2 regions of the Streptomyces sp. NPDC048434 genome follow, and region 1 is predicted to be linked to the other one. Evidence: riboswitches for the same ligand, from Rfam matches in the RefSeq annotation. Region 1 holds a riboswitch; the other holds the start of a gene.
What was found. A riboswitch is a leader RNA that binds a small molecule or an ion and turns the genes downstream of it on or off. The one in region 1 is predicted to bind cyclic di-AMP.

Region 1 (4,630 bases):
GGAGGCGGAACTCGCCGCATTCTGCGGCTTCGAGGCCGCTTTGGTGCTCTCCTCCGGCTATGCCGCAAATCTCGCCGCGGTCACCTCGCTCACCGCCCCCGGCACCCTGATCGTCTCCGACGCCGGCAACCACGCCTCCCTCATCGACGGCTGCCGGCTCTCCCGGGCCCGCACCGAAGTGACCCCGCACGCCGATCCGGAGGCCGTACGCGCCGCGCTGACCGGCCACGACGGCCAGGCGCTCGCCGTGACCGACTCGGTGTTCTCGGTCGACGGGGACGCCGCGCCGCTCTCCGCGCTGGCCGAGGTCTGCCGGGCACGGGGCGCCGGACTTCTCGTCGACGACGCACACGGCCTGGGAGTGCTGGGCGAGGGGGGCCGTGGCGCCCTGTGGGCGGCCGGACTCGCCGGTGACGGTGACATGGTGACCACCGTGACGCTCTCCAAGTCGCTCGGCTCCCAGGGCGGTGTGGTGCTCGGCCCGGCCCGGGTCATCGAGCATCTGGTCAACACCGCCCGGTCGTTCATCTTCGACACCGGTCTCGCCCCGGCGGCGGTCGGCGGCGCCCTCGCCGCGCTACGGCTGCTGCGCCGCGAACCGCACCGCGCCGCCCGCGCCGTTGCGGTCGCACGGGGGCTGCACGACCGGCTCACCGCGGCGGGCCTGGCGGCGGTACGCCCGGACGCGGCGGTGGTCTCCGTCCGTGCCCCCTCGCCCGAAGCCGCGCTCCGCTGGGCCGCCGACTGCCGCGGGGCCGGACTCGCGGTCGGCTGCTTCCGGCCGCCGTCCGTGCCCGACGGGATCTCCCGGCTGCGGCTCACCGCCCGCGCGGACCTGACGGACGCCCAGCTCGACACGGCGGTCGGCACGATCGTGGCCACCGCACCGGCGGTCTGAACCCGACGACCGTCCGCACCCCGGTACGGCGGCGGCCCCGGTGGCGGGCCGCCGTCCGCCCAGTTGTCGTCCGCCGTGGCCGTCCGCCGTCACGGCGCGGGCGAGTGGCGGGTGAAGGCCCCGCGCAACAGGGCCCGCAGGGTGTCCGCGGCCGGGGTGCCGCCGCCGGGGCGGTAGGCCACCGAGATCCTGCGGTGCAGCTCCGGCGGATCCAGCCGGCGGACCCCCAGCGGTGTCATCGACCCCTCCGCCACCATCTCCGGGACCACCGCCACCCCGAGCCCCGCGCTCACCAGCGCACACACCACCGCATAGCTCGGCGACTCACAGCGCACCGCCTCACTCGCCCCGGCGGCCGCCAGCGCGGCCTCCACCTCGCGTCGGTTGGGGTTGGCCGGCGCCATGCTGACGAGCGGCTGGCCGGCCAGCTCGGCAAGCGGCAGTCGTCCGGCGCCCGCCGACAGGGCATGACCGGGCGCCGTGACCAGCACCAGTTCCTCGGTCAGCAGCGGCTCCAGCCGCACCCCCTCCGGCGCCGGCATCGCCTCGCCGGGCACATACTCGTGCGTCAGCGCCAGATCGACCTCGCCCAGCGCCACCGCCGCGGCCGCCTGCGGCGGTACGTACTCCGTCACGCTCAGCTCGACATCGGGGTGAGCCCGCCGGAACGCGCTGAGTGCGGGCGGCAGCAGATGCGTACCGGCGGTCATGAACGTGCCGACCCGCAGCCGGCCGCCGGACAGCCCTGCCAGCCGGGACAGCTCGTGCCGTGCCTGGTCCAGCTCGTCGAGAACCCGCCGGGCCCGTACGAGCAGCAGCTCACCGGCCGCCGTCAGCCGAGCCCCGCGATGGTGGCGCACCAGCAGGGCCGCCCCGGTCTCCCGCTCCAGTTTGGCGAGCTGCTGGGAGAGCGCGGGAGCGGTGTAGCCCAGCCGGGCGGCGGCCCGGGTGATCGAACCGGCCTCCGCCACCGCTACCAGGGCGGCCAGTCGTGTGGGGTCGTACATAAGAACCTCTTTAGGCTCTCCAAGAACATTGCCAATACCCATTAAAGGCTCTGACCAGCCAAACTGCTCCTATGGACGGACAGCTGATCGCCTTCACCGGAGTCGCCGCCGGCATGGTCGCCATGCCGGGCGCGGACTTCGCGGTCGTGGTGCGCAATGCGCTCGACTCGCGCAGGGCGGGGGTGGCGACCGCCGTCGGAGTCGCGGGCGGGCTGCTGGTGCACACCGCCCTGGCGGTGGCCGGGCTCGCGGCGGTGCTGGTCGCCGTGCCCGCACTCTTCGGTGCCGTCCAACTCCTCGGCGGCGTCTACCTCTTGTACCTCGGTACCCGCGCCCTGACCGCGGCCCTCCGCCGCCCGCCGGGCGCCACGGACCGCACGGCCGGCCCCGCTGCCGGCGCACCGGCCGACGGCCGGCCCGCCGCTCTCCTGGGCACTGTGCAGAGTCTGCGCCAGGGCTTTTTGACCAATGCGCTCAACCCCAAAGCCCCCGTCCTTTTCCTCAGCCTGCTGCCGCAGTTCGTCCCGGCAGGACAGCCCGCGCTGCCCCGTACGCTGCTGCTCGCGACGATGGTCGTCGCCATGGCACTGGTGTGGTTCCCCGCCGTCGCGCTGCTCGTCGACCGGCTGGGCGTCTGGTTGCGCCGCCCCTCGGTGGCCCGCGCCCTGGAAGCCACCACCGGAGCGCTCCTGACGGCCCTGGGAGGCATCCTGCTCGTCGAGGTGGCGCTGGCCTGAGGCGGGGCACGCCACGGGCGCCATGCCGCGGACACCACGGCACGGCACGTGAAGGACACCGCCCCCGCGTCGCGCGGTGCGGGCCGGGGCAGCACCGTGACCGGTCCGTCCGCGGGCGGGAAGCTCCCGCGGACGGACGTGAGCCGGCTGCTCCGTTGCGAAGTCACCCGGCCAAATGGTCCAAACTCACCGGCAATTGACCGAGCGTGAGATGACGTCGCAGGTCAGCCCACGCGCCCGTACCAGACCGAACGGCTCCAGATCCGTTCCAGCCGCACCACGCTCCCGGCCTTGGGGGCGTGCCACATCCGGCCCCGGCCCGCGTAGATACCGACGTGGTAAATGCCGCTGCGCGAATGGAAGAAGACCAGATCGCCGCGGCGGCGCGAGGTGGCCGCGACATGCCGGGTGCGGCTGTACTGCGCGGCGGCGGTGCGTGGCAGGGCCCGGCCGGCGCGCTTGAACGAGTACAGCATCAGCCCCGAACAGTCGAAGGCGTGCGGCCCCTGGGCGCCGTACTGGTAGGGGGCTCCGCTCTTGGAAGCCGCGACCCGCAGCGCGTGGACGGATACGGACGCGGCTTCGGCATTCCCGGCCGCTCCCGGCGCGACGCTGGTCCCGCCGAGCGTGACCAGCGTCAGAGCGGTGACGGTGCCGGCGCGTGCCAGCAGATTCGGCGTATGCATGCGCACGGTCATGCGCAAACCCTTCGTCAGCCGCCTGCGAAGGAAGACCTGTCGGGTTCGGGCAGGCGAAGATGCCCGGCCGTCTGTACGGCTTCACCCCAAGGAGCCCTCGGCCGTGAAGGCCGGGACCCCGTCCTGCTCGGGTCCTCCGCTCCCGCCGGTCCACATCGTCGACCGGACGTCCGGCACGGCGGCGGGATTAGGCGCCCGTCCGGACCGCCCCGTCGCTGTGGCGGGGTCTTGTCGTCGAAGGGATCGTCACGCACCTGGGACCCGAATTCCGAGCTGAAAATGCCGTATGTGAGATGGGTCACAATTGACCCGAATGGTTAGTTTTGTTCCCTCAGGTGCCACGGCGCGGGGTGTTGCACCCCTCGGACCAGGGGCGAAACATCCGAAGTCCCAGGAATTGGGTCTATTCCGCGCAATTCGTCGCCTCCTCACATCGGGCGCGGACGCTACGCCGTATGCGCAGCCTCGGTGCGTGTGTCGGGTCAGAGCTCCTCGGGTGGCGGCACCGTCGCGAGCCCGGCCCGCCGCTCGCCGTCCAGCACCCGCAGTGCCCGGGTCAGCGTCGCGCGGTGCAGTTCGCTCTCGCCCCGGCTGTGCATGAGCGTCAGGGCGTCCCGTAGCCGGGTGGCCTTGCCGACCAGCGCCTGGGCGGCGCGCAGCCCGGTGTAGGTGCCTTCGCAGCGGGTCGGGTTGATCCGGCCGAGCAGGTCGATCACCTCCAGATAGCTGTCGATGAGTTCGCCCTCGGCGCGGGTCAGCGCGGGCAGCGGCGGCGGTTCGGGCGGCAGCATCGGCTTCACCGCGCCACGGGCTGGAGCGCCGACTGCTTGCGGTTGCGGGTGATCCCGTCGATCAGGCCGTACTCCTGGGCGGCGCGGGCGTCGAAGATCTTGTCGCGCTCGATATCGGTGGCGATCCGCTCACGGGGCTGTCCGGTGTGCCGCGCCAGCATCTCCTCCAGCAGGTCGCGGGTGCGCAGCATCTCCTTCGCCTGGATCTGCAGGTCGCTGGCCTGCCCCTGAACGGGCTCGCTGAACGACGGCTGATGGATCAGGATCCGGGCCCCGGGCAGCGCCAGCCGCTTTCCGGGCGCGCCGGCGGCCAGCAGCACCGCGGCGGAGGAGGCGGCCTGCCCCAGGCAGACGGTCTCCACGTCGCACGACACGAAGTGCATCGTGTCGTAAATGGCGGTCATCGCGGTGAAGGAGCCGCCGGGGGAGTTGATGTAGAGCGAGATGTCCTGCTCGGGTGCGGCGTGTTCGAGGTGGATGAACTGCGCCATCACGTCGT
Region 2 (4,630 bases), on a different contig from region 1:
GTGGCGGGGCCGGCACCGGACTCTACGATGGTGCGCAGCTCCTCCATGAGGACGTTGAAGCGCTTGACGGCGTTGGCGGAGCGGGCCGCCATGCCGTACGCCTCCTCGACGCGGCGCAGGGCCTGCGGGAAGGTGATCTTCTCGCGCAGCGACAGGGCGTCGATCATCGCCTCGGCGCGGTCGCCGATGCCGCGCTTGGGGACGTTCAGGATGCGGCGGAGCGGGACGGTGTCCTCGGGGTTGGCGAGCACCCGCAGATACGCGAGGACGTCGCGGACCTCCTTGCGCTCGTAGAAGCGCACCCCGCCGACGACCTTGTAGGGCAGCCCGACCCGGATGAAGATCTCTTCGAAGACACGGGACTGGGCGTTGGTGCGGTAGAAGACGGCGACCTCGCCGGCCTTGGCGTCTCCGGCGTCCGTGAGCCGGTCGATCTCGTCGGCGACGAACTGCGCCTCGTCGTGCTCGGTGTCGGCGACATAGCCGGTGATCTTGGGGCCGGCACCGGCGTCCGTCCACAGGTTCTTGGGGCGGCGGTTCTCGTTGCGCTCGATGACCGCGTTGGCGGCGGAGAGGATCGTCTGCGAAGAGCGGTAGTTCTGCTCCAGCAGGATCGTCGTCGCGTCCGGATAGTCCTCCTCGAACTGGAGGATGTTGCGGATCGTGGCACCGCGGAAGGCGTAGATCGACTGGTCGGCGTCACCGACGACGCACAGCTCGGCGGCGGATACGGCGGGGCCGACCAGCTCGCGGACCAGGGTGTACTGGGCGTGGTTGGTGTCCTGGTACTCGTCGACGAGGACATGGCGGAAGCGGCGGCGGTAGTGCTCGGCGACATCCGGGAAGGCCTGGAGCAGATTGACCGTCGTCATGATGATGTCGTCGAAGTCCAGGGCGTTGGCCTCGCGCAGCCGCGCCTGGTACATCGCGTACGCCTCGGCCAGGGTCTTCTCGAAACCGTCGGCCGCCGTCCCGGCGAAGGTCTCCTCGTCGATGAGCTCGTTCTTGAGGTTGGAGATCTTCGCGCTGAAGGACTTGGGCGGGTAGCGCTTGGGGTCCAGGTCCAGATCGCGGCAGACCAGGGCCATCAGGCGCTTGGAGTCGGCGGCGTCGTAGATCGAGAAGGAGGATGTGAAGCCCAGCTTCTTGGACTCGCGGCGCAGTATGCGTACGCAGGCGCTGTGGAAGGTGGAGACCCACATGGCGTTGGCCCGCGGGCCGACGAGCTCCTCGACGCGCTCCCTCATCTCGCCGGCGGCCTTGTTCGTGAACGTGATCGCGAGGATCTGGCCGGGGTGGACATGGCGCTCGGCGAGCAGATGCGCGATGCGGTGGGTGAGCACCCGGGTCTTGCCGGAGCCGGCGCCGGCGACGATCAGCAGCGGGCCGCCGGTGTGCACCACGGCGGCCTTCTGCTCGTCGTTGAGCCCCTCCAGCAGCGTCGCCGGATCGAGGGCGGGACGGGCGGCGCCGTCGCGGTAGTACGCCTCTCTGGGCGGGGGCGCGTCGAACTTCCCGCCGAAGAGGTCGGCGGGGATCTCCTCCGGGGCCGGACCGTGCTCGTCCTCGGGAGGCGGCGGGTGCTCCTCGCCCTTGTGGCCGAGGTCCGCCAGGAAACTGTCGTCAAAGAGGCTGCTCATCGCCCACCGAGTCTAGGCCGCCGCACTGACAGTCCGCCGCGGAGTAGCCCATTGTCTGCCGCTTGCGGGGCGAGGCGTGGCACCGCGGCAGGTCAGGTGGCCGGGACCGTCACAGATCGGTCGGCGGCTCGTCTACCCGAATCCGACATCTGCCACAACAACCCCCGCATCGCGTTCAGGTCACGAAAAGGTTTCGGGCATATCGAACATCAGCCTTCACAGGAGCCACACGAGTTGGCTAACGTCCTCGCTCAGGCAGCCCGCCTCCCCGTGGACGACAGCGTCCGCACGGGCCGCCCACGCCGAGTCCGGCCCTGCCCTCAGGCACCCGGAGCCGGGGACCCACCAGCACCACCGGGGTGAATCGATCCGGACAGCCGTCGCCAGCGGACGTCCGGACCGTAGGGCAAGCCTTCCGTCAGCGACACCGCCCGAACCCGACAGCTAACCCGGTAGGCGGTCCACGGAAGGAGTCGCCGGCCTTGGCGTCGCATCGCAAGCCGCGCACCAGCATTCTCGCCTCACCCGGAGGCCGACGTACGGCCGTCGGGCTCACCACTGCCGCCCTCGCCTCGGCCACACTGCTCTCGCAGTCCGCCGACGCGGCCCCCAGGGCGCCCAAGCCGACCGTCGAAGAGGTCAAGCAGAAGGTCGACGGCCTCTACCGCCAGGCCGAGGTGGCCACCCAGAAGTACAACGCCGCCAAGGAGCACGCCGACACACAGCGCCACACCGTGGACGGCCTGCTCGACGCCGCCGCCAAGCGTGCCGAGAAGATGAACGAGTCCCGGCGCCAGTTGGGGACCTTCGCCTCGGCGCAGTACCGCACCGGCGGCATGAACCCGACGGCGCAGCTGATACTCGCCAAGGATCCGCAGCAGTTCGTCGACCGCAGTCACCTCATGGAGCGGCTCACCGGCCGGCAGAAGCAGGCCGTCACCGACTACCAGGAGGAGCAGGCGGCGGCCGCCCGGCAGCGCGCCGAGGCGACCCGCAGTCTGGAGCGGCTGCAGACGTCGCAGACCTCCCTCAAGGAGTCCAAGCGGTCCGTGCAGCAAAAGCTGGCCGAGGCCCGGCAGCTGCTCTCCCGGCTGACCGCCCAGGAGAAGGCGCGGCTCGCGGAGCTGGAGCGCCGGAAGGAGGCGGCGGCCAAGCGCAAGGCCGAGGAGGAGGCGCGCAAGCAGCAGGAGCGCGAGCGCCAGCGGCAGCACGACGGCGGCGGCTCGGCCGGCGGACAGACCGGCGGCGGTGCGGACGACGGCGGCTCGACCGGCGGTTCCACCTCCGCCAAGGCCGACAAGGCGCTCGCCTTCGCCCGCTCCCAGATGGGCAAGCCGTACGTCTGGGGCGCGACCGGCCCCAGCTCCTACGACTGCTCGGGCCTGACGCAGGCCGCGTGGAAGGCCGCCGGTGTCAGTCTGCCGCGGACCACCTGGGACCAGGTCAAGGTCGGCCAGCGAATCGCCACCAAGGACCTCAAGCCCGGTGACCTGGTCTTCTTCTACGACGACATCAGCCACGTGGGCATGTACATAGGCGGCGGCAAGATGATCCACGCGCCGCACCCGGGCGCCAACGTCCGCGAAGAGTCCATCTACTACATGCCGATCTACGGGAGCGTCCGCCCAGGCTGAGACCCGGCCGCGCTCCCCCGGACCACCCCCCACGGCCACCCCCACACGCCACCGCGCGGCCGTCGCCTCCGGATTCGGAGTGCGATGACCGCGCGGTGTGCCGTGGAGGGGGCCTTCCCGGCCCACGGGGGAGCCTTCTACCCGGCCCGTGGAGCCCTGTTCCCGGGCGGACCGCCGCTCCGCTCAGGTCCAGAGCACGGCGATGAAGATGTTGGCCACCGTCAGCGCACCGACCGCGCCGAAGAGCGGCTTGGCGACCGTCTCCTCGTCCCGCTTGACGTAGACCAGCGCCAGGATGACCACCAGAACGGCCATCTTGATGCCGATCTTGATGTTGTTGAGGCTGTGGCCCGCGGCCTGGTCGAGGCCGACCAGCACGATGCCGGTGACCAGCATCGTCAGCGCGCCGTGCAGCATCGCCGGCACAAACCGGGCGGTGCCCGCGCTCATCGCCTTCATCTGGGTCAGAAAGCCGCCCAGCAGGGAGGCGATGCCGATGATGTGCAGGCCGACGAAGAGATTGATTACTACGTCCATAGTGCTGGATCGTATCCGCCGCATAGCACGGCCCTTCGGGCAGGGCGCCCACAATCGCCGCTTCGGTCAGGCCGGGCCCGGTCCCGGCCGTGCGGCCACGGCGCCGCGGTCAGCCGCGCGCCGACCGCGGTCGAAAGCGAACAATCCCGGGCAAGCACACCCGTCGCCGCAACACCCGGGCTTAGCGTCCTCCTCCAGGCGGCCGACTCCCCGCCATCGCCGGCCTCCCACCGGCGTCCTGTCGGCCGCTTCGCCGAGAGGCGTGGCGGCGGTCCGTTTCCCTCGTTACGGACCGCCGCCGGGCCCACGGCTCGAAGGGAAGGAAGTGACGGCCACCGTGGCCTCGCACCGCAAGCCCCGGCAGCATCCGCTCACCGCTCTCACCGGTGGCTCCCGCAGCGCACGCACCGCCCGTACGGCCGCCACCCTGGCGCTGGCCGGTGCCGCCACCGCCACCGGCTTCGACGGCACCGGCCAGGCCGCGCCCCAGCCCACCCCCGCCCAGGTCAAGAACCGGGTCGACGCGCTGTACCAGGAGGCAGAGGTGGCCACGCAGAGCTACAACGGCGCGAAGGAAGCCGCCGACACCGCACGCGAGGAGCTGAGCAGGCTGCAGGACGAGGCCGCCCGCAGGACCGGGAAACTGAACGCCGCCCGCACCGAACTGGGCGCCATGGCCGCGAGCCAGTACCGCTCCGGCGGCATCGACCCGACCGTACGGCTGTTGCTGTCCGCGGACCCGCAGCGCTATCTGGACGGCGCCGCGGTGCTGGAGCGTACGGGCAGCCACCAGGCGACCGCGGTGGCCGGATACGCCCG

Region 2: it holds a riboswitch for cyclic di-AMP, as region 1 does, so the genes downstream of both, ACGFWI_RS16050 (NlpC/P60 family protein) here and ACGFWI_RS36620 (C40 family peptidase) in region 1, are expected to answer to the same signal.

The regions. Positions count from the first base shown of each region.
Region 1 is NZ_JBICXQ010000046.1:32,944-37,573, reverse strand. It holds partial or broken gene ACGFWI_RS36635 (8-amino-7-oxononanoate synthase) at 1-898, shown strand, start outside; gene ACGFWI_RS36630 (LysR family transcriptional regulator) at 988-1,905, opposite strand; gene ACGFWI_RS36625 (LysE family translocator) at 1,977-2,642, shown strand; gene ACGFWI_RS36620 (C40 family peptidase) at 2,867-3,340, opposite strand; cyclic di-AMP (ydaO/yuaA leader) riboswitch at 3,345-3,544, opposite strand; gene ACGFWI_RS36615 (hypothetical protein) at 3,823-4,131, opposite strand; gene ACGFWI_RS36610 (ATP-dependent Clp protease proteolytic subunit) at 4,137-4,630, opposite strand, start outside.
Region 2 is NZ_JBICXQ010000012.1:26,704-31,333, reverse strand. It holds gene pcrA (DNA helicase PcrA) at 1-1,640, opposite strand, end outside; cyclic di-AMP (ydaO/yuaA leader) riboswitch at 1,931-2,115, shown strand; gene ACGFWI_RS16050 (NlpC/P60 family protein) at 2,123-3,274, shown strand; gene ACGFWI_RS16045 (hypothetical protein) at 3,458-3,811, opposite strand; gene ACGFWI_RS16040 (NlpC/P60 family protein) at 4,137-4,630, shown strand, end outside.